DNA from 4 places in the Sphingomonas sp. 320_CC genome. Region 3 is predicted to be linked to each of the others. Evidence: riboswitches for the same ligand, from Rfam matches in the RefSeq annotation. Region 3 holds a riboswitch; each other region holds the start of a gene.

Region 1 (5,752 bases), on a different contig from region 3:
CGGAACAGGTGCCAGGGACCGACCGACAACCATCCGCTGAAGATCCACGCGATCAGGAAACCGCCGCCGACCAGCCCCGCGACATGATGCCAGAGCATCCACCCGCGATACGGCGTCATCCGCCCGCCCTTGAACCGGCGGGGGCCGATGCGTGCGCGGAGGATACCGATCCAGATGCCGGCGAGTGCCGCGGCGATACACGGCCCCGAAACCCACATGACGACCTGTCGCCAGGCGGCGTTGTCCTGGCGCAGGACGGTCGGATACAGCCAGTGCGGCACCGATCCCAGCCAGTTCCAGAACCGCTCGGTCCGGTCGGTCGACTGGACGATCTCGCCGGTCGAAGCCGACACGTAGAGATTGGTGCCGCCCTCGTCCTCCAATGTCGCTTTCCACAGCGGGCGATGTCGGTCGAAACCACCCGACACCGTCCACTGATCCCGCATGATCCGCTCGACATTCAGGACGCGTGCTCGCCCGAAACGGCTTGCGACGCGAACGGCATAAGCCGCGTCCACCGGAGCCAGATGCCGGCCCTTGCTTGCGGAAACGGTATGCCGCTCGTCGTCCCAGCCTTGACTCCGCCAGACCGGTACGCCGTCGCGCATCTCGAGCAACAGGTCTTGCGGCAATCGCCCCGCATCGAGCGGTGGCGGCACGCTCACGGCGGACCAGTCGATCGCCTCGGCTCTCGCCAGCGCTTCGGTTGGCGAGAGTGAAGGGTACGGCACGTACAGCATCACCAGGCCCGACCCGAACCACATCGCGAAGAACAGGCAACTGGCGATGCCGACCCATCGGTGCACGAGATACAGCCACCGGCGCGCGTGCCTGCCGGCGTTAGAAACCGGCACGAAGCGACACGTCCAAGGCGCGCGGCCGCCCCAGCACCCATTGCTGCGCGCCGTAGCTGTTGATCGCATAATCCTTGTCGAACAGATTATAGACATGCACGTCGATCGCGACCCGCGGCGTCACCGCGTAGGACAGCGTCGCGTCGACCGTCGCATAACCCGGAATGCGGAAAACATTGGCGTTGTCGGAGAATCTTCGCCCGACATAGCGCAGTCCGGCACGCGCCTGGACCGCCGGTGTCGCGGTCCAGCTAAGCCACAGGTTCGCCGTCGTCTCGGGGACGTCGGGTGGCGTGTTGCCGGCAAAACTCCTTTCGCCCGAGACGAAGTCGTCGAACCGCGCCTCCAAGACGCTGCCATTGGCGTCGATCCCGAACCCTGCCGGCAAGTCCAGCGACACCGCAGCCTCGATACCCTTCGCGGATCGCTGCCCGACCTGCTCGATCGGGCTCGTCGGGGTCAGTTGCGACAACAGTCCTTTCTTGACGATGCGATAGGCGGCGATCGTCGCGGTGCCGCGGCCATCCAGGAACACGGCCTTGGCGCCCGCCTCGACCTGGTCGCCCGTCGCGTTGCTGAAATGGACCTGCCCGGTGGTATAGGTCGTCAGCGTCCCCAGCGGATCGACGCCGGTGGCATATTGCGCGTAGAACGAGACCGTCGGGACTGGCTGATAGACCGTCCCAACCCGCCATGTCGTGTTGCCGAGCCGCTTGTCGAGCGCGAAGCTTGCGGTCGGGACGGCGGCAGTCGAGTCGATCGTCCAGCGCCGTATCCGATCGCGCTCATAGCGGATGCCGCCGACGATCGAGACATGCTCGCCAAGCTTCAGCCGGTCCTCCGCGAAGATCGCATATTCGTTCGTCCGCGTGCGATACCGCGGTGCGATCCCCTGCGTGTCGACGATCACGCCAGGATCGAACACGAACGGATCGACGACCGAGACCTGCGGGTCGGCGCCGAAATTGTGCGAATAGGTGAGCTTGACGAGGTTCACGTCGAAGCCCGCGACGACGTCATTGGTCACGCCGTCCGCGATCCGCGTCTTGAGCGTCACGCTACCCTGGTCGCCCCATTGCGTCTGATCGTGGACGATCCCGGTCATGTCGGTGCGATAGATGCGCCCGGGCGTGGCGCGCACGTCATTCGCGCCATTGGGACAGAAGCCGTCCGCCGCCACCCAGCAATAGCTTTCGAGGTTGAGCCACTCGCGCTTGGAGGTGAGCCGGTACGCCTGATTGCTGACGGTGAGCGTCTCGCTCGGCTGCCAATCGACCTGGAGGCTTGTCCGGTTGTCGCGGTAGCGGACATGGCCGTCGCGCGTGTTGTAGTTGCGGTCGCGATTGTCGTGGTCGAGCCGTCCGTCGATCAGCGGCGTACCGAAATAGCGCATCGGATTCTGGTTGCCATAATCGTCGCGCACCGTGACGACGAACCGATCGGTCGGTGCCCAGCGCAACGTCCCCGACAGCGCGTAGCTTCGTGATTGCCCGCGATCGACATACCCGTCGGACCGCCTGTAGCTGCCGTCGACGCGGTAGGAGAGATGCTCGTCGAGCGGTCCACCGGCACCGGCTGCGACGTGGAAACTGTCCTGCGATCCATAGCCGATCTCGCCGTCCACATCGGTGTGCCGCGTATTCGGCTTGCGCATCAGCACGTTGACCGCGCCGCCTAGCGCGCCTTGCCCGTACAGGACGGAAGCCGGACCGCTGAGCACGTCGATCCGCTCGACCATCCACGGGTCGCTCGGAAAGGTGATCGTGCCGGCTGCTGGAAAGAGGCGGATACCATCGATCAGTTGCAGCACCGAACCTTGACCGCTGAACCCGCGCGCGGCGAGCGCGGTGCCACCATTGCCGAGGTTGGCGACGCTGGTGATGCCGGGCGCGCGGCTGGTCGCGTCGTTCACGGACACGTCGCCGCGCGCCCGGATCGTATTGCCGTCGATCGTCGACAGCGTCGCCGGCGTTTCGAGCGGCGACAGGTTCAGGCGGCTGCCGGTCGAGTTCGGAACCGTCAGGTCGGCCTGATGGCGGCCGGTTACGAGGATATCGTCGGCGCTACTCGCCGAACGATCCTCACTGGTCTGCGCGCTGGCCAGGGATGGTAGGAAGGTGACGAGCAACGACGCGGCAAACGCGGCATACGGTGATGGAAACGACATATAAAAGCCCCCGAGGCGTCGGACGAACCGGCAGGGGCCTGTCACCGAGCACGAGGCTCGAACGTGCGCCGGCGAGCGCGCCACGAGCGGATTGCCCGAGCACGTCCAAGCGAACGGGAGCAGCCATACCCGACGGACGCCATCGCGACCGGCACGCCTGCCCATGCGGTCCCCACCGCACACATCGTCGCTCAGACGGAGTACCGTGCCTCGGCCATCCCCTGGACCAGGCAAGAGCGACCACACGCCGGCAGGTCTCCTGGCTCACGGGTCAACGCCCGATGCACAACCTTCCCAGACCGATCGGTCCAGTGGCTGGTGACCGGGGACTTCGCCCGACCACGCACGTGCATCACGCTCGCCGCTTACAGTTGCAGGGACAGCCTCGGCATCAGGTGGTCGAAGCCACCCTCACCGCGTTCCCTATTAAGCTCCTCGCGGAGCACCGGTGCGATCATGTCGACCCATCCGAGAACGGGCCGACGGGCAAGGTGTAGCGTGACGTTCCGACGCGGGCAATCGACGATCGCGTAACGATCTCAGCGCTTGGTCGACCTATCGCCCCCGCGTCGCGTCCAGGAAGGCGGCGGTCCAGCAGGTTTGCGATGCGCACCCCTTCATCGGACCGGTGGGGGACGCGGGGTAGCGCTTGTCCGCCGCGGCGGCCCAGAAGCGGTGGTGCGGGTGCTGCACCGGGCGGGTGCCGATACCGGTAACGTAGGATCGGTCGAGAGGATTGCGGCCGAGGATATATAATCAAGGCTCGTCACGACCGCGTCGCGGTATGCTGGCTATCGGTGCGCCCACATCTCGGGATGCGCGTCGATATAGCCCGACAGGGCGGTCGTGATCTGCGCATCGTCGGCGGTCGACGGATGCGAATGGCATCCCGTGAACGCGAGCCCGGTGACGGGCACGAACGCGATATTGCGCTGGCCTTCCGCCTTCAAACGCGCGGCAACCTTGCCGACTTCCGCCGCGATCTCGCCCCCGGCCATGTCGGTCGCCCACAGGACGACATGCGCGTCCGGATCGCGGGCCCGGAGGCGTTTGACGAAGTCGACATAACGCTGCTCGTAATCGGCATGGAGCGCCTCGCGCGTCTTCCACGGCTCCCCGGGATGGAGCGGCGTGGTGAAGTCGTTGGTGCCGAGCGCGATCACGAACAGACGCGGGTGCCACGCCGGATCGACGGAGCGCGTCGCCTTGTCGAAGAGCGTGAAGGGATAGGCAACGGGAAGCGTGTCGGCCGCCATGCCATTGTAATTGCGGACGATCCCCCGACCCGAGATAGCATTGACCTGATAGTCCGCGCCGTATCGCTTCGCCGCCAGCGCCGGCATGGCTTGCGCGGTATCGGTCGTCGCCCACACCTCCGCTTCGGTGCAGTCGCGCTTGGTCGAGACGTTGCCGTAGCCGACGGTGTGGGAGTCGCCGATGAATTCGATCTGGCGAGCACGGGCGGGGATGGGCAACGCGCGCGTTCTGGCCGCCGCGTAAAATCCGCCGAAGACGGTCGGCGCGGCCTGGCTCTCGCTGGCGACGTCGACGCGGATCGTATGGCGGCCGTTTGCTAGACCGGCGACGCGGTAGAGCCCTGGCTTGGGCTTGAAGAGCGTCGTCGGGGAGGATGCGTCCACCGTGATACGCAGGATGACATCCCCTTCGCCGATCTTCAGCAGGATGCCTGCGCCCCGAAAATTCGTCTCGAAATAGGTGCCCGGCCATTGGCGTCGATAGCCGTCCGACGTCCGCTCGACCCGGCCGCCGATATGCATCGGAAGCGCGGCACCGGGCTTGCTCGATACCGCGATGACGGTGATCGGCGTCGCGACCGCCGACGTCGACAACAACGCTGCACCGAGCAGGCCCAGAACCGTACGCATACCGTGTGTTCCAGTTCGATACGACAACGCCGGCATCAGAACGCCGCCATTGCTGAGGCATGCGCCCGGATCACGTCTTGCGTCGAGGCGTCGCTGTCGAACACGCCGTACCAGCCCTGCGGCTCGTGTGGCGGGTCACCCATATAGCCGAGGTCGCCGCGCTGGAACCGGTGGTCGGCATGCGGCGTGCGAGCCTCGCCGTTCCACGCCCAGAAGTTCGAGCCCGCGAGCGGTCCGCCGGACCTGGCATTGGTTTCGATCGCCGCATAAATCTGACGGTAGAAGCGATCCTTATAGACCGTCATGATGGCCGGATCATAGGCGGTCTTCCCGTCGCGCGGATAGCCGAACTCCTCGATCACCAGCGGCTTGCCGAGCGTCGTGGCCAGTCGGATATGCGCGTCGATGTAGTTGGCGACCTTGGCCGCGCCCGCGTCGTAAGTGCCGGCGAGATCATTTGCGTCCATCCAGGTCCAGTTGTTGGGCCAGATATGCGTCGTGAGGTAATCGATCGACGGCGAACGGTGCGCGGCGAGTACGACGTCCTCGCGCTCGATCGAACCCTTCAGCCCCTCCGAACCGGTCGAGACGAGGTGGTTGGGGTCGAGCGTCTTGATGTACCGCGCGGTCTCGTCGATCCAGCGGTAGAAGGCGGGCAGGTTGGGTATGGCGACCGCAGGTCCGCCGGCCGGACGCGGCTCGTTCGCCAACTGCCACGCCATGATCGTCGGATCCGCGGCGTAGGCGACGCCCGTCGCGGTGTTCGTACGCGAGACGACCGCGCGGATATAGTCGCGGTACATCGCCTGCGCCCGGCCGTTGGCATAGAACGCGGCGTTCCAGTC
Region 2 (5,752 bases), on a different contig from region 3:
CGGCACCGCCGACCCGGACAATCTGTTCGTGACCGGCGGATCGGGCGGCGGGCTGCTGACCGCGTGGATCGTCGGCAAGACTGACCGGTTCAAGGCCGCTGCGACGCAGAAGCCGGTAATCAACTGGATCAGCGAGGCGCTGACGATGGACAACACGCTGTTCACCTCGCGCTACTGGTTCACCAAGCTGCCGTGGGAAGATCCGATGAGCTATTGGAACCGCTCGCCGCTCAGCCTGGTCGGCAACGTCAAGACGCCGACGCTGGTCGTGGTCGGCGGCGACGATTACCGGACGCCGGTCAGCGAATCCGAGCAATATTACGCGGCGCTTCAGATCCGCGGCGTGCCGACCGCGCTCGTGAAGGTGCCGGGCGCGAGCCACGGTGGCCTCGCCGCTCGCCCGTCGCAATCCGCGGCGAAAGCGTCGGCGATCATCGCCTGGTTCGATCGATACCGGAAGCCCGCAGTCGCGACCGGAGCAGCACAGTGACGGCGCGGTACATGATGCTCGCCGGCGTCGCGCTGGTCTCGACCGCGGCGGTTGCGCAGGTCCAGCCGCCGCGCGTCGCGAAGAAGCCGTTCCAGGTGACGTCGCCCAACGGTGCGCGCGAGGACGATTACTTCTGGCTGCGCGACGACACGCGGAAGAATCCCGAGATGCTCGCCTATCTCGCCGCCGAGAACGCCTATGCCGACGCGCAACTCGCGTCGCTGAAGCCGCTCCAGGCCAAGCTGTACGAAGAGACCGTCTCGCACATCAAGCAGGACGACAGCTCGGTGCCGTATCCGAAGAACGGCTATTATTACGGCTCGCGGTTCCAGACCGGCGCGGATTACCCGATCCTCGAACGCCGCAAGGGCAGCCGTACCGCGCCCGCCGAAACGCTGTTCGACGAGCCGGCGATGGCGAAGGGCCACAGCTTCTTCGCGCTGAGCGACTGGGCAGTGAGCCCCGACAACCGCCGCGTCGCCTGGGCCGAAGACACCGTCGGCCGTCGCCAGTATGTCCTCAAGGTAAAGGACCTAGCGACCGGCGCGACGATCGCCGACACGCTCTCGAACATCGAGCCGAACGTGGTCTGGGCGGACGACAACAAGACCGTGCTGTACGTCGAGAAAGACCCGGTCACGCTACGCGGCTACCGCGTGAAGGCGCATGTCCTCGGCACGCCCGTCGCCAGCGACCGGTTGCTGTACGAGGAGAAGGACGACACCTATTCGATGGGCGTCGCGCGCACCGCCGACGACAAGTTCGTCTGCATCGGCGTGAGCAGCACGGTCAGCGACGAGCAGCGCTGCGCCCCCGCCGCCGCCCCGACCAGCTTCACGATCGTCGCACCGCGTGCGCGCGAGTTCCGCTACAGCGCGGATCACATTGGCAACCGCTGGATCATCCGCACCAACAAGGCAGCGAAGAACTACAAGCTGGTGACCGTCGCCGACGCCGATCTGGCCAAAGGCACGGCGGCGTGGCGCGACCTGACGCCAGCCAGCGACACCGTCTTCATCGAAGGCTTCAAACCGTTCGACGGCTTCGTCGCGATCGACCAGCGCGAAGGCGGCAATCGCATGATCCGCGTGCTGAACGACGCGGGCAAGTCGACGCCCGTGACCGCCGACGAGCCCGCCTATCGCATGTCGTTCGACGTCAACGAGGAGACCGCGACGCCGTGGGTCCGCTACACCTATGGTTCGCTCGTGACGCCGACCACGACCTACGAGGTCAACGCGAAAACCGGCGAGCGTCGCGTGCTGAAGGTCGCACCGGTGCCAGGCTACGACCCTGCGAAATACGTCACCGAACGCGTCTGGGCGCCGGCGCGTGACGGCACGCGGATCCCCGTGTCGCTGGTATACGCCAAGGGAACCAAGCGAGACGGCACCGCGCCGCTCTTCCAATACGCCTATGGCAGCTATGGGATATCCAGCGACCCGGCAGTCGACCCCGGTCGCATCGGCCTGCTCGATCGCGGCGTGATCTACGCGATCGCGCATATCCGCGGCGGGCAGGAGATGGGGCGCGGCTGGTATGACGACGGGCATCTGCTCAACAAGAAGAACAGCTTCACCGACTTCATCGACGTCACCCGCTATCTCGTCGCACAGAAATACGCCGCCAAGGACCGCGTCGCGGCGATGGGCGGCAGCGCGGGCGGGCTGCTGATGGGCGGTGTCGCGAACATGGCGCCAGCCGACTATAAGCTGATCATCGCGCAGGTGCCGTTCGTCGACGTGGTGACGACGATGCTCGACGCGTCGATCCCGCTGACGACGTTCGAGTATGACGAATGGGGCAACCCCGCGCAGAAGGCGTCGTACGACTATATGCTGAGCTATTCGCCGTACGACAACGTCAAGGCGAAGGCGTATCCGGCGCTCTATGTCGGCACCGGACTGTGGGACAGCCAGGTGCAATATTACGAGCCGACCAAATGGGTCGCTAAGCTCCGCGAACTGAAGACCGACAAGAACCCGCTGCTGTTCCGCGTCAACATGGAGGCAGGGCATGGCGGCAAGTCCGGGCGGTTCGAACGCTATCGGCAAAATTCGGAATGGCAGGCGTTCATGCTGCAACAGCTTGGTGTCGCGAAGTAGCGCGACCGTTGGCACGCGACCCGAAGCAGGGTACCGAACACGCGGGACGCGGCTTCCAGCCGTTTCCCGTGATCGCGTCGGTGCCCGGAAGGGCTTGATTGGGAATGCGGTGCGGACGGTTCGCCGTCCCATGCCGCGGCTGTCCCTGCAACTGTAAGCGGCGAGCGAGACGCACGAGCCCTTTTCGCGAGGGCAGCCACTGGGTGAAAACCTGGGAAGGCGTGCATCGAGCAGCGACCCGCGAGCCAGGAGACCTGCCGGCGTCTGGTCGCTCTTGTCCCGGTCCAGGGGGTGGCCGAGGCACGGTGAACGCCGCCTGCGTGACACTGGCTGAGCGACGACCATGTGGCGGGGGCCGCATCGGTGTCGTGCGTCGGCCGCTCATGGCGTCCGGTCGTCGCATGGCCCGGCCGTTTTCGGCAGGCCCCGGTCCTCGTCGGACGCTGCGGGGTTTGTGCATGACGACTTTGACGATGGAACGACCGACGCGGGTTTCGACCCGAAAGCGCATCGGTTGGATGTTCGCAGGCCTGGTCGCGGCCAACATCGCCGCGTGGTGCTGGGCGTTCTCGCTGTTCCACGCGCAACCGCTGATGCTGGGCACGGCGCTGCTCGCCTGGGGCCTCGGCCTGCGCCACGCGGTCGACGCAGACCACATTGCGGCGATCGACAATGTGACGCGCAAGCTGATGCAGGACGGCCAGCGCCCGATCGCGGTCGGCTTCTGGTTCGCGATCGGCCATTCGGGGATCGTGCTCATCGCGGCGGTCGCGATCGCACTGACCGCCAATGCGCTGTCGCAGTTCGAGGCATTCAAGCAGGTAGGCGGGGTGGTCGCGACCGTCATCTCCGCTGTGTTCCTGTTCACGATCGCCGCGATGAACCTGATCATCCTCCGCTCGGTCTGGCGCACCTTCGGCCATGTCCGCGGCGGCGGCACCTATGTCGAGGAGGACCTCGACCTCCTCCTCGGCAACCGCGGCCTGCTCGCACGTCTGTTCCGCCCGATGTTCCGGCTGGTCACGCGGAGCTGGCACATGGCGCCGCTCGGCTTCCTGTTCGGACTCGGTTTCGACACGGCGACGGAGGTCGCGATCCTTGGCCTCTCAGCGAGCCAGGCCGCCGACGGTCTCTCGATCGGTGTCGTCCTAGTCCTCCCCGTGCTGTTCGCGACCGGCATGGCGCTGGTCGACACCGCGGACGGCGTCGTTATGCTTGGTGCCTATGAATGGGCGTTCGTGAAGCCGATCCGTAAGCTCTACTACAACATAACCATCACCTTGATCTCCGCGATCGTCGCGATCGCAATCGGCGGGATCGAGACGCTCGCGCTGCTCGGATCGAAGCTCGGCTTCACCGGCGGCATATGGGACGTTGCAACGGCACTCGGCGAGAACTTCAATGGCCTCGGCTTTGCGATCATCGGCCTGTTCGTGCTCTGCTGGGTGCTGAGCTTCGCAATCTACCGCTGGAAACGCTTCGACGAGATCGAAGTCGTGCACGGATAAGCTAGCTCCTCTGTTCCCCAAGCTCGACGCGCTCTCGATCCTCCCCCGCCAGGGGGAGGTGGCGCGAAGCGACGGAGGGGGAGGACGACGATCACGTTTGTTCCGTGTCCTCCCCCTCCGTCTGGCAAGTGCCAGCCACCTCCCCCTCGCGGGGGAGCATCGAAAACTACCGATATGCGAATTGGCAGTCCCGCCAAACTGCTCTAACCCACCCCCGAGGCTCGGTTTCACCGAACCTCACAGATCGCGCCGGTGCCCTTCGGGGCTTGAATGGGAATGCGGTGCGGGAGTTCCTCCCAATGCCGCGGCTGTCCCTGCAACTGTAAGCGGTGAGCGAGACGCACACGCCCTTCACGAGAAGGGCAGCCACTGGGGAAACCTGGGAAGGCGTACGTCGAGCCTCGACCCGCGAGCCAGGAGACCTGCCAGCGCATATGGTCGCTCTTGCTACGATCCAGGGGATGGTCGCGGCACGGTACTCCGTCTGAGCGACGAACGCGTGCGGCCCTATGGTCGTGCGTGCGTGTGCTCGCAGGAGAATACCAATGCCCGATCTTTCAAAGGTCCCCGTCACCATCGTCACCGGCTTTCTCGGAGCCGGCAAGACCACGCTCATCAGCCACCTGATCCGCAACGCGAACGGCCGCCGTCTCGCCGTCGTCGTCAACGAATTCGGCACGCTCGGTATCGACGGCGACATCCTCAAGGGCTGTGCGATCCCCGATTGCCCGGCGGAGAACGTGATCGAGCTGGCGAACGGCTGCATCTGCTGCACGGTGGCGGATGATTTCATCCCGACCGTGGAGGCGCTCCTCGCGCTCGACCCGCGCCCCGATCACATCCTGATCGAGACCTCCGGCCTCGCGCTGCCCAAGCCGCTGCTCAAGGCGTTCGACTGGCCAGCGATCCGCTCGCGCATCACCGTCGACGGCGTCATCGCGCTCGCCGATGCCGAAGCAGTCGCCGCCGGTCGCTTCGCGCCAGATGTCGCTGCGCTCGACGCCCAACGCGCCGCCGACCCCAGCGTCGATCACGAGACGCCCTTGTCTGAGGTATTCGAGGACCAGCTCGCCTGCGCCGATATCGTGCTGCTGACCAAGGTCGATCTCGCCGGCCCCAAAGGCGTCGCCAAGGCACGCGCGGTGATCGCCGCCGAATCCGCACGGCCGCTCCCGGTGATCGACCTGACCGACGGTATCATCGATCCGCGCGTGATCCTGGGCCTTAACGCCGCCGCCGAGGACGATATCGCCAGCCGCCCGTCGCATCACGACGGCGAGGACGATCACGAGCATGACGATTTCGACAGCGTCGTCGTCGAGCTTGGCGAGATCGCCGACCCCGCCGACCTGACCGCGAAGATCGAGGCGCTCGCCCGCAGCGCCGACATCCTCCGCGTAAAGGGGTACGCCGCCGTCACCGGCAAGCCGATGCGCCTGCTCGTCCAGGCGGTCGGCGCGCGCGTCCGTACGCAGTACGATCGCCCATGGCGCGCCGGCGAACCGCGCCGCACGCAATTGGTGGTCATCGCCGAGCACGACCGGATCGACGAGGCCCGCATCAAGGCCGCGCTGGACGGCTGAGGCGCACGATGCACGTCGTCTTCCGCGAGACCCACGGGCTGGAGGAAAGCGCGGTCCCGCAGGACC
Region 3 (5,752 bases):
CAGGGGCCGGGGGCGTTGGCGGGGACGGTCGAGCTCGAGAGCGCGACGCCGGACCAGGCGGCGCCTTTCCAGGGCAGTGTCGCGTATGGCAGCCGGGATTCGGTCGATGCACAGGGCTCTGCGGCACTGGTGCACGGGTCTGGGTTTGCGACCTTGTCCGGAGCCTATGCGCGCGGGGACGGCTTCACGCCGACCGTCGAGGAAAGCCGGGGAATCGTCGATCGCGCCGCGCCGTACGAGCAGGCGTCGGGCGCGCTGCGGACCGTCGTCGGGATCGGCTCGAAGACCGAATTGCAGATGAATGCGAGCGCGTTCACCGATCGGCGCGACCGGGGGAGCGACTTTACCGACAACAAGAGCGAAGGCGCGGACGCGAGCGTCCGGCTCATCGGGCGCGGGCGCTGGGGGTATTCGGCGCTGGCGTATCTGCAAACGCGCGCGTTCGCGAGCAGCTTCAACAGCATCAACGCCGCGCGGACGACCGCGATCCAGTCGCTGAACCAGTATAATACGCCCGCCACCGGGCTTGGCGGACGGATCGAGATCGCTCCGCCGCTGGGCGAGAGCATCACGCTGCGTCTGGGCGCGGATGTTCGCGATGTCAGCGGCAAGACGCAGGAGCTGTATACGTTCGTCAACACCGTGCCGACGCGGCGGCGCGAGGCCGGCGGGAGCACGACGACAACCGGCGTGTTTGCCGATGGGAGCTTGGTTGCTGGCGACTTCACGTTCAGTCTTGGCGGCCGGGTTGACTGGTGGTCGATCGACGGCGGCTATCTGTCCGAACGGCCGCTGGCCGGCGGCGCGGCGTTGACCAATCTTCGATATGCGGACCGCGATGGCAGCGAGACGACCGGCCGGGCGGGCGTAGCGTATCAGCCGGTGGAGGCGATCACGCTGCGCGCGGCCGGGTATCGCGGGTGGCGGCTGCCGACGCTCAACGAGCTGTATCGGCCGTTTCGCGTCGGCAACGATGCGACCGCGGCGAATGCGCTGTTGTCGCCGGAGCGGCTGACCGGGGTCGAGGGCGGGGTGACGCTGACGCCTGCGCCGGGCGTGAGCATCGCCGCGACGTATTTCTACAACCGGCTGAAGGATGCGGTGGCGAACGTCACGACGACCACGCCGACGCAGGTGTTGCCGGGGGTGACGACCTACCGCGTTCGCCAGAACCTCGACGCGATCCGCGCGCATGGGTTCGAGTTGAATGCGGCGTATCGGCCGGGTCCGTTTGGTGTTCAGGCGTCGTGGTCGCACACGAACTCAAAGGTCGAGGGATCGGGGATCACGGCTGCGCTGGACGGCGTGCGACCGGCGCAGACCCCTCGCGACCAGGTTTCTGGGACGGTCGACTGGCGACGCGACGCGGCGACGCTGTCACTGACGGTGCGGCATATCGGCCAGCAGTTCGACGACGACCAGAATACGCGCGTGCTTGGGGCTGCGACGACGCTCGATGCGTATGCAGCGTTGCCGATCCTGCGGTCGCTGGTTGCCGAGTTTCGGGCCGAGAATTTCCTCAACGAGCGGGTCGAGGCAGGGGTCAGCGGCGCGAACATCGTCGAGCGCGCCACCCCGCGGACGATCTGGGTCGGGCTGCGCTACGGCGGGCGGTGATATTCTTTCTGCTAAGGAAAACGAAGGCATCATGTTTCCCCGCGAAGGCGGGGACCCAGACTGGACTCCCGCCTTCGCGGGAGAACAAGGGAGGGAAAGCGACGTCCCGACTAACACGCCACCACCCCGGCGGAGGCCGGGGCCCAGTTGGCAAGGTCGCAGTAACGACGGACCGCGCTTAGTTAGTGACATTCCCCAACTGGGCCCCGGCCTCCGCCGGGGTGGTGCGGTGGACGGTGAGGGAGCTTACGATCCTCCCCCGCAAGGGGGAGGTGGCACCGAAGGTGACGGAGGGGGAGGCATGCGATCACCCCCGTTTCCGTGTCCGCCCCCTCCGTCTGGCAAGCGCCAGCCACCTCCCCCTGGCGGGGGAGGATCAGCAGGCCCCGCGTTGACCCGTGCCTGGCGCACGACTAATGCCGCGTACGTGAAGGGTTCCCCGCAACGGGATCAAAAGGGAAGTCGGTGCGCGGGCCGGGTCGTCACGATCCAAATCCGCAAGACCGGCGCTGTACCCGCAACTGTGACCGGATAGCGGCCACCCCGATATGCCACTGGGTCTCGGCCTGGGAAGGTGGGGTGGGCGCGGCGACCCGGAAGCCAGGAGACCTGCCTGTCACGGTCGATCCACTGCGCGGGCGGGTGTCCGGCGCGGACGAGTGCTCCGGTCCAGCCGGGTTTCCTCGAGCGAGAGACGTCTGGCCGCCCGGCGAATGGTCGCTGGCGGTTCTGGTTAGGACGCAGCCGAATGACGAAATTCTTCCTTCTCCTGAGTGCCGCGGCGATCGCATCGCCCGCCTATTCTCAGACCATATCCAACCCAGACGCCCCCGAAATCGTCGTCACCGCGACCCGCGCTGCGCAACCGCTGAGCGAGATCGGCCAGGCCGTGACCGTGATCGACCGCGCCGAGATCGAGCGCCGCCAGACCACCATCGTCTCCGACCTGCTCGCGACCACGCCTGGCGTCACCGTCACGCGTAACGGCACGGTCGGCGCGCTGACCAGCGTCCGCATCCGCGGTGCCGAGGCGGATCAGACGCTCGTCGTGATCGACGGCGTGCGCGTCAACGATCCCTCGTCGACCGGCGGCGGCTTCAACTTCGGCAACCTCCTGTCGAGTTCGGTCGAGCGGATCGAAATATTGCGCGGTCCTAACTCGGTGCCATGGGGCAGCCAGGCGATCGGCGGCGTCGTCAACATCATCACCGCCGCACCGACCGAAGGCGTCCAGGCGCGCGCCAACGCCGAATATGGCTATGCCGACAGCGTGTTCGCGAGCGCGGGCGTGTCGGGCAAGTCGGGTCAGGTGTCCGGATCGCTGACCGGCGGATATCTGCGCACCGACGGCATCTCGTCGGCGGCCAGCGGCACCGAGCGCGACGGCTATCGCCAATATGGCGCAACCGGGCGGGTCGGCGTCGAGTTCGCGCCGGGCATCGGCCTCGACCTGCGCGGCTATTTCGCCGACAGTCGCGTCGCGATCGACGGCTTCCCGGCCCCTGATTACGTGCTCGCCGACACCGCCGAATATTCGAAGACGCGCGAAGCCTATGGTTACGCGGGGCTCCATGCGAACTTCGCCGACGGTCGGTTCAACAACCGCGTGGCCTTCACGATCGCCGACATCAACCGCGACAATTACGACCCGAGCTTCGGCAGCGATCCGTCGTTCATCGGTCGCGGCCGCAGCGAACGCTACGAGTATCAGGGCGACTTCCGCCCCCTCGACCAAGTGCGCGTCGTCGCAGGCGTCGAGCGCGAGAACAGCCGCTTCAACGACGGCTTCACCTTCGCGGATACCGGCATCACCAGCGTCTACGGCCAGCTGATCGTCAAGCCGCTCGACGTCCTCACGATCACCGGCGGCGTCCGTAACGACGACCACGACGATTTCGGCAGCCACACGACGTTCGGCGCGAACGCCGCGCTGGCGTTGCGGACCGGAACCACCGTCCGCGCGAGCTATGGCGAAGGCTTCAAGGCGCCGACCTTGTACCAGCTCTTCTCCGACTACGGGAATCGCGGCCTCGATCCGGAGACCGCGCGCAACTTCGACGTCGGTGTCGAACAGGCGTTCCTCGACAACCGCGCGCGCGTCGCGGTGACCTATTTCAACCGGCGTACGCGCAACCAGATCGACTTCCGCGACTGCAGTCCGGCGGAGCAGACGACCGCCGGTTCGATCTGCGTCGACCGCCCGTTCGGCGTCTACGACAATATCGCCCGCGCCGAGGCGGACGGCGTCGAGTTCACCTTGGCGCTGCGCCCGGTCGACGCGCTGACGCTGACCGCGAACTACAGCTATATCGACACCGAGAACCGCTCGATCGGCAGCGATTTCGGCAACGATCTCGCGCGCCGTCCCAAGCAGACCGCGAGCGTCGACGCCGATTACCGGTTCGCGTTCGGGCTGTCGGTCGGCGGCACCGTGACGATGGTCGGCGACAGCTTCGACGACGCCGCCAACACCGTGCGACTCGACGGCTATGCGCTGGCGGGCGTCCGCGTGGAAATGCCGATCACCGACCAGATTGCACTGTACGGCCGCGTCGATAACCTCACCGACTCGCGGTACGAGACGGTCGCGGGCTACGGCAATTACGGTCGCGCGGCGTATGGCGGCGTACGGTTGCGGCTGAAGTGAGGCGCGGGGCGATCCTCCTCGCGCTCCTGCTCGGGGGCTGCGCGCAATCCCCCGGAGCGGGCGGTGGCGGGGGGATCGTCTCGACCAATCCGTGCGTGGATTCGGTGCTGGTCCGGATCCTGCCGCCCGCGCGGATCGCCGGGATCAGCCACTATTCGCAAGATCCGTCCGCGACATCGATCCCGCTCGCCGTCGCGCGCCGGTTTCGCGGCATCGCGGGGACCGCCGAGGAGGTGATCGCGCTCCACCCCGATCTCGTCATCGCCAGCACCTACACGCCGCCCGCGACTCAGGCGGCGTACGCGCGGGCCGGTCTGAAGACGCTGCTCGTCGGCATTCCCGACTCGATCGCGGAGAGCCAGGCGCAGGTCACGCAGATCGCCGATGCTGCCGGAGCGCCGATGGGCGGCGCGCGGATCAATGCCGAGATCGACCGCGCGGTGGCCCGCTGGAGCCACAAGGATGGACGGTCGCCGAGCGCGTTGCTCTATATCAGCGGCGATCTCGCGACGGGGGGGAGCACGTTGCTGAACGACATGATGACGCGCGTCGGCTTCCGAAACGCCGCCGCGAGCTACGGCTTGACGCATACCGGCACGCTGTCAGCCGAGACGATCGTGACGCAGCCCCCCGCCGTCGTGATCGCTTCCGAACGCGAAAGCCGCGGCACCGCGCTGCGCCACCGCCTGCTGCCGAACACGCCGCAAGCCGTCTTCCCGCGCGTCCTGATCAATTGCGGCGGGCCTACCATCCCGCCTGCGCTCGAACGCCTCGCCGCGATCCGGGCGGGGCTGTGATGCGAGCGCTTAGAATCGCGAACGGCTCACCGCCCGTGCTCCTCCCCGGCGGAGGCCGGGGCCCAATTGGGATGACCGAAGTAATGACCTGCCGCGCGCTGTCACGACTGTCCCCCAATTGGGCCCCGGCCTTCGCCGGGGTGGTGGCGGTGGTCGGTACGGGCGAAGAGGCGCTCTGATGACCCGCACGCTGAAACTTGCCGTATTGGCCGTCCTGGTCGTCCTCCTGTTCAGCCTGTCGCTCGGCTGCGGCAAGGTCTGGGTGCCGCTAGACGCGTGGTTCTCGAGCGACCCGCGCTGGTGGATCATCCTCGAACTCCGCCTGCCGCGCGCGGTGCTGGGGCTTGCGCTCGGCGCCACGCTCGGCCTGTCGGGAGCGGTGCTGCAAGGCTATCTCCGCAACCCGCTCGCCGACCCCGCAGTCGTCGGCGTGTCGTCGGTCGCGGCGCTGGCGGCGGTCGCGGCAATCGTGTTCGGGCTCGGCTCCGGCCCCGCGATCTTCGTCGCCGCGATGCTGGGCGCAGGCGGTGCGGTCGCGCTGCTCGCGGCGCTGACATGGCGGTCGCCGAGCGCGATCACCTTCATCCTCGCGGGCACGGTGCTGTCGAGTCTTGCCGGCGCGCTGACCGCGTTCCTGATCTCGATCGCGCCGAACCCCTATGCGGTCGCCGAGGTGATCGACTGGATCATG
Region 4 (5,752 bases), on a different contig from region 3:
GCCGCGGGCGTGGCTGATCGAGACGAGGCCGCAGCCGCGGAAGTGAGGGGCTGGAGGGCGATCTGGACCTTGCTTAGCACGTGGACTGTGCGACTCTTACTCTAGTCCGAGGAAGCGTTGGTCCCATTGCAGGCTTCTGTCGCAAACTCGGTCGCCGTCGACGTGCACCGCCCCGGCGAAGGCCGGGGTCCAATTGGAAAGGTCGGAGTAACGATGCTCGGCCTCAGTTAGCGGCATCCCCCAATTGGGCCCCGGCCTTCGCCGGGGTGGTGTTTTGTCTTGGCAGGGTCATAAGTCAGTTGCCACAACCCTCTGTTCTACCGCGAAGGCGCGAGCTCAGGGTAACGAATGCAGGTATTCGTGGCTCCTGGCCCCCCGCCTTCGAGGGGGAACGAAACGGCTTAGGCAGTGAGGCTCAACGCAACCGCTTCCGCGACCTTGATGCCGTCGACCGCGGCGGAAAGAATACCCCCCGCATAGCCTGCGCCTTCGCCGGCCGGGAAAAGCCCCGCCGTGTTGAGGCTCACGAAATCATCGCCGCGCGTGATCCTGACCGGCGACGAGGTGCGCGTCTCGACCCCTGTGAGCACCGCGTCGGGATGGTCGTAGCCGGGGATCTCGCGTCCGAATGCAGGCAAAGCCTCGCGCAGCGCAGAGATCGCGAACTCGGGCAGGCACTCCGACAAGTCAGTCATATGGACGCCCGGCTTGTACGACGGGATCACTGAGCCTAGCGCGGTCGACGCGCGCCCCGCGAGCAGGTCGCCGATACGTTGCGCGGGCGCCTTGTAGTTCGAGCCGCCGGCGACATAGGCGCGCGATTCCCAATGGCGTTGCAGCTCGATCCCGGCGAGCGGGTGGCCGGGATAGTCGCGCTCGGGGTCGATGCCGATGACGATCCCCGAGTTCGCGTTGCGTTCGTTACGCGAATATTGGCTCATGCCGTTGGTCGCGACGCGGCCCTCCTCTGAGGTCGCGGCGACGACGGTGCCGCCTGGGCACATGCAGAAGCTGTAGACCGTGCGCCCGTTCTTGCAGTGGTGCGACAGGCTGTACGCCGCCGCGCCGAGGTCAGGGTGACCCGCGCACGGCCCGAACCGCGCTTCGTCGATCCAAGATTGCGGGTGTTCGATGCGGACGCCGATCGAGAACGGCTTGGCCTCGACGTAGACGCCCTTGGCATGCAGCATCTCGAACGTGTCGCGCGCGCTGTGGCCGACCGCGAAGACGACGTGGTTGGCTTCGAGATAGTCGCCGGTGCTGAGATGAAGACCGCGAAGCTGGCGAGTGCCGGCCTCCTCGACGATGTCGAGACCGTCGACGCGCGTCGAGAAGCGGTATTCGCCGCCGAGCGCCTCGATCGTCTCGCGCATGCTCTCGACCATCGTGACGAGACGGAAGGTGCCGATATGCGGATGCGCTTCGGTGAGGATTTCGGGTGGCGCACCGGCTTTCACGAACTCGGTCAGGACCTTGCGGCCCAAGTGGCGCGGGTCCTTGATCTGGCTCCAGAGCTTGCCGTCGGAGAAGGTGCCGGCGCCGCCCTCGCCGAACTGGACGTTCGATTCGGGGTTGAGGACGCTTTTGCGCCAGAGACCCCAGGTATCCTTGGTGCGTTCGCGGACGACCTTGCCGCGGTCGAGGATGATCGGGCGGAACCCCATCTGCGCGAGGATCAGGCCGGCGAACAGCCCGCATGGGCCCGCGCCGACCACCACCGGGCGGGGGCCGGTGTAGCTCGCGCCGCCCTTGGTGACGAAGCGGTAGCCGGTATCCGGCGTGCGCTGGACGTGACGATCCTTGCGGAAGCGGGTGAGGACGGTGTCCTCGTTCTTCAGCGTGACATCGACCGAATAGACGAGCTGGATGTCCATCTTGTCGCGGGCATCGTGCGCGCGTCTGGCGATGGTGTAGCGGATCAGGTCGCGCGGGGTAACGCGCAGGCGGTCGCGGATCGCGGCGGGGAGCGCTTCGTCGGCGTGGTTGAGCGGCAGCTTGAGGTCGGTGATGCGGAGCATGTCGGTCGCTCTAGCGCCGCGCGGCGCGATCCGCCATCGGGAGGACGAGAGGACTTGATCATGCGGACCGACGACGAACAGAATGCCAAGAGCGCCAAGCGCAAGGAGGTCCAGGACCGGATCGTCGCGAGCAAGACGATCGAGAAGGGGCTGATCATCGTCCACACCGGCAAGGGCAAGGGCAAGTCGACCGCCGCGTTCGGCATGGCGGTGCGGATGATCGGGCATGGGCGGAAGGTCGGCATGGTGCAGTTCGTCAAGGGCGCGATGGCGACCGGCGAGAAGACGATCTTCGATGCGTTCCCCGCGCTGTGCGAGTTCAAGCCGATGGGGGAGGGCTTCACTTGGGACACGCAGGACCGCGCCCGCGACATCGCGGTGGCGCGTGAGGCGTGGGACGAGGTGAAGCGGATGATCGCCGATCCGTCCTATGCAATGGTGGTGGCGGACGAACTGAACATCGTGTTGCGCTACGAGTATCTGCCGGTCGACGAGGTGCTGGCGGTGCTGGCGGCGAAGCCGGAGATGACGCATGTCGTGGTGACCGGGCGGAACGCGCCTGATGCGTTGATCGAGGTGGCGGACCTCGTGACCGAGATGACGCAGGTGAAGCATCCGTTTCGGTCGGGCGTGAAGGCGCAGGCGGGCGTGGAGTTCTAGGCGGCTTCCTACTCTACGGTCCGTTACGAGGACCGTCCGTCATCCTGACGAAAGTCAGGCCCCAGAGCCACGAAGGCTGCCGCCCGTTACCCTGGATCCTGACTTTCGTCAGGATGACGGGAGGGCGTGGGGACGGCTGGCGGACTTCTGACCGACGTAGCCGTGTCTTGCGCCGGGTCTTCCTCCCGCCTATCGCTTCGCCCGCGACAGGTTCCCCCGATGCTCACGCCGAGGGGGATGAAAATGGGAACGGGAAACACCCGGCTGCCCCTGCAACTGTACGCGGCGAGCCATTGTGCCTCATGCCATTGGGATGTTCCCGAGAAGGCGGCGCGGACGGCGTTGACCCGCGAGCCAGGAGACCTGCCCGTCGCGGTCGTCTTTCGTCCGGCCAGGGTGCGCCGAACGGACGGGTAACACCCCGAGCGACGACATCGCTTCGCGTCGCGCGAAGGCAGGAGGCGTCCGCTTCTCGCCCTTTGCGCGGTGCGGGACCGACTGTCCGAAGGGGTTCCTATGCCAAGTACACATCATTCCAAGATCGTCCGGGAACGGACATGCTGAAGCCGGTCGAGGACGGCGTCGCGGTGGTCGCGTGCAACACGTGCCGCCATTCCGCCGACGCGCGCGACGACGAGCAGGGCCAGCGTGGCGGCGCGCGGCTGGTCAGTGCGCTGAAGGCAGTGCAGGCGAGCGATCCCGCCTATGCCGACGTAGCCGTGCAGGAAATGCCGTGCCTGTTCGCGTGCCAGGATTTCTGCACCATCCATCTGCGCGCACCCGCCAAGGTCGGCTATGTGCTAGGCCGTTTCGAGCCGACCGAAGACGCTGCCCGTGCGATCCTGGATTACGCACGGCTCTACGGCGAGAGTGCGTTCGGACAGGTGCCGTTCAAACAATGGCCGCAGGGCGTGAAGGGCCATTTCATCACCCGCACGCCGCCTGCCGGGTTCGTCGTGGAATGACTTTTTTTCCGACAGCCGGGGCATTTCTATCATCCTTGAGCGCGTTGCCGCAGCCGGACGAAGCCGCTCGATCGGCGGCAGTGGCGCGGCAGGGGCAACTGACCAAGCCGCCGGGCTCGCTCGGGCGGTTGGAAGAGATTGCCGTCTTCATGGCCGGTTGGCAGGGCCATGAACGCCCGCGGCTCGATCGCGGCCGGGTGGTGATCTTCGCGGGTAATCACGGCATCGTCGATCGCGGCGTCAGTGCGTTTCCGGCCTCCGTCACGGCGCAGATGGTGGCCAATTTCGAACATGGCGGCGCGGCAATCAACGCGCTGTCGCGCGCGGCGGGGCTCGATCTCAGAGTCGTCCCGCTCGATCTCGACCGGCCGACCATCGATTTCACCGTCGCCCCGTCGATGTCGGAGGAGGAATGCCTCGCGGCGATCAACGCGGGCGCCGCCGTCGTTGCGGACGCACCCGATCTGATCGTGCTCGGCGAGATGGGGATCGGCAACTCGACCTCCGCCGCCGCGCTGTGCCTCGCCAGCTTCGATGGATCGGCACGCGACTGGGTCGGGCCCGGTACCGGAGTCGACGACGACGGCATGGCCCGCAAGATCGCGACCGTGGAGGCCGGGCTGGCGCTGCACCGGGACGCACTGAGCACGCCGTTCGAGACGCTACGCCGGCTTGGCGGTCGTGAACTTGCGGCGATCGCAGGCGCGGTCATAGCTGCGCGTCTCGCAGGCGTACCCGTCATGCTCGATGGCTTCATATGCTGTGCCGCGGTCTCGCCGATCGCCGCTGCGTGCCCGGATATTCTCGCGCATTGTCTTGCCGGCCACGTGTCGGCCGAGCCGGGTCATGCGCGATTGTTGCGGGCATTGGACCTCGATCCCCTGTTGTCGCTGGGCATGCGGTTAGGCGAGGGGAGCGGCGCGGCGGTGGCGACGTTGCTCGTCCGCGCGGCGCTGGCGACGCATGACGAGATGGCGACGTTTGCCGAGGCAGGGGTCTCCGTCGCGTGACCGGTTCGCACATGCTGTACCTGATGCGGCATGGCGCGCCCGTCCGCAAAGGCCTGTTGCTGGGGCGAACGGACGATCCGGTGACGGAGGCCGGCGTTGCGGCGTGCGTCCGGCGAGCCGCAGGGCTGAAGGTTGCCGCGATCGTGTCGTCAGACCTGAAGCGTACTCGCGATTGCGCGACGGCGATCGGCAGCGTGCGGGGCATCGTCGGCGAGGTCGATCGACGGTGGCGCGAACTCGACTTCGGAGCGTGGGACGGAATGCGTCCAGCCGATATCGATCCGGCGGCCTTCGCTCGGTTCCACGACGATCCGGACGCTGCTCCGCCGCCGGACGGTGAGCGATGGTCGTCGTTGCTGGACCGGGTCGGCAATGCCTTGGCGGTACTTCCGTCGGTGCCGACGTTGGTCGTCACGCACGGTGGCGCTATCCGGGCGGCGCTCGCGGACCTGTGTGGGTTCGATCGTCGCCGGACATGGGCGTTCGACCTGCCTTATGCCGCGCTTGTGTCGTTGCGGATCTGGCCGGAGCCGGATCGGACGGTGCAGATCGTCGGGCTGGCGACGTGAAGCGGCTGGTCGTCGCGTTCGGTTTCCTGACGCGCCTGCCGATGCCGCGCGTCGAGGCCGGGGCTCCCGACTTTGCCGCGGCGATCCGATACTATCCGCTCGTCGGACTGGCGATCGGCGTGCTCGTCGCCTCGGCGGGACGGGCAGGTGCATCGATCGACCCCTGGACCGGGGCGTGCGCCGCGTTGCTGACGTGGATCGCCGTCACGGGCGCATTGCACCTCGACGGGCTGGCCGATCTCGCCGACGGGCTGGGCGCGGCGCATGGCGATCGGACGCGGTTGCTCGCGGTGATGGCCGATCCGCATATCGGCAGCTTCGGCGTCGTCGCGATCGTCGCTCAGATGACCGCCAAGCTCGTGCTGCTGCACGCGGTCGGGCTGACGGCGTGGTGGCTCATCATCTTGGTGCCGTTTGCGTCGAGGATGGGGCCGCTGGCCTGGGCAGTGCTGTTGCCGCCGATGCGGGTAGGCGGATTGGGCGCTGCGGTCGCCGGCGCAGTCCGATCGCGCGACCTTGTCGGCTGGGGG

Evidence for each region. Region 3 has a riboswitch for cobalamin ahead of AC59GX_RS12090 (TonB-dependent receptor plug domain-containing protein). Riboswitches for the same ligand answer to the same signal wherever they lie in the genome.
Region 1: linked by a shared signal. The riboswitch ahead of AC59GX_RS16705 (TonB-dependent receptor) and the one ahead of AC59GX_RS12090 (TonB-dependent receptor plug domain-containing protein) in region 3 are both predicted to bind cobalamin.
Region 2: linked by a shared signal. The riboswitch ahead of AC59GX_RS17010 (HoxN/HupN/NixA family nickel/cobalt transporter) and the one ahead of AC59GX_RS12090 (TonB-dependent receptor plug domain-containing protein) in region 3 are both predicted to bind cobalamin.
Region 4: linked by a shared signal. The riboswitch ahead of AC59GX_RS17620 (DUF1636 domain-containing protein) and the one ahead of AC59GX_RS12090 (TonB-dependent receptor plug domain-containing protein) in region 3 are both predicted to bind cobalamin.

Annotation. Positions count from the first base shown of each region.
Region 1 is NZ_JCAWAE010000004.1:218,622-224,373, forward strand. It holds gene AC59GX_RS16700 (PepSY domain-containing protein) at 1-806, opposite strand, end outside; gene AC59GX_RS16705 (TonB-dependent receptor) at 841-3,021, opposite strand; cobalamin riboswitch at 3,254-3,484, opposite strand; gene AC59GX_RS16710 (hypothetical protein) at 3,577-3,714, opposite strand; gene AC59GX_RS16715 (SGNH/GDSL hydrolase family protein) at 3,813-4,907, opposite strand; gene AC59GX_RS16720 (glycoside hydrolase 5 family protein) at 4,943-5,752, opposite strand, start outside.
Region 2 is NZ_JCAWAE010000004.1:291,319-297,070, forward strand. It holds gene AC59GX_RS17000 (prolyl oligopeptidase family serine peptidase) at 1-490, shown strand, start outside; gene AC59GX_RS17005 (S9 family peptidase) at 487-2,595, shown strand; cobalamin riboswitch at 2,657-2,871, shown strand; gene AC59GX_RS17010 (HoxN/HupN/NixA family nickel/cobalt transporter) at 3,054-4,103, shown strand; cobalamin riboswitch at 4,337-4,547, shown strand; gene cobW (cobalamin biosynthesis protein CobW) at 4,649-5,686, shown strand; gene cobN (cobaltochelatase subunit CobN) at 5,695-5,752, shown strand, end outside.
Region 3 is NZ_JCAWAE010000003.1:116,801-122,552, forward strand. It holds gene AC59GX_RS12085 (TonB-dependent receptor) at 1-1,617, shown strand, start outside; cobalamin riboswitch at 2,033-2,248, shown strand; gene AC59GX_RS12090 (TonB-dependent receptor plug domain-containing protein) at 2,366-4,264, shown strand; gene AC59GX_RS12095 (ABC transporter substrate-binding protein) at 4,261-5,061, shown strand; gene AC59GX_RS12100 (FecCD family ABC transporter permease) at 5,240-5,752, shown strand, end outside.
Region 4 is NZ_JCAWAE010000004.1:425,365-431,116, reverse strand. It holds gene AC59GX_RS17635 (peptidylprolyl isomerase) at 1-46, shown strand, start outside; gene AC59GX_RS17630 (NAD(P)/FAD-dependent oxidoreductase) at 402-2,018, opposite strand; gene cobO (cob(I)yrinic acid a,c-diamide adenosyltransferase) at 2,079-2,678, shown strand; cobalamin riboswitch at 2,870-3,063, shown strand; gene AC59GX_RS17620 (DUF1636 domain-containing protein) at 3,236-3,643, shown strand; gene cobT (nicotinate-nucleotide--dimethylbenzimidazole phosphoribosyltransferase) at 3,640-4,653, shown strand; gene AC59GX_RS17610 (histidine phosphatase family protein) at 4,665-5,222, shown strand; gene cobS (adenosylcobinamide-GDP ribazoletransferase) at 5,219-5,752, shown strand, end outside.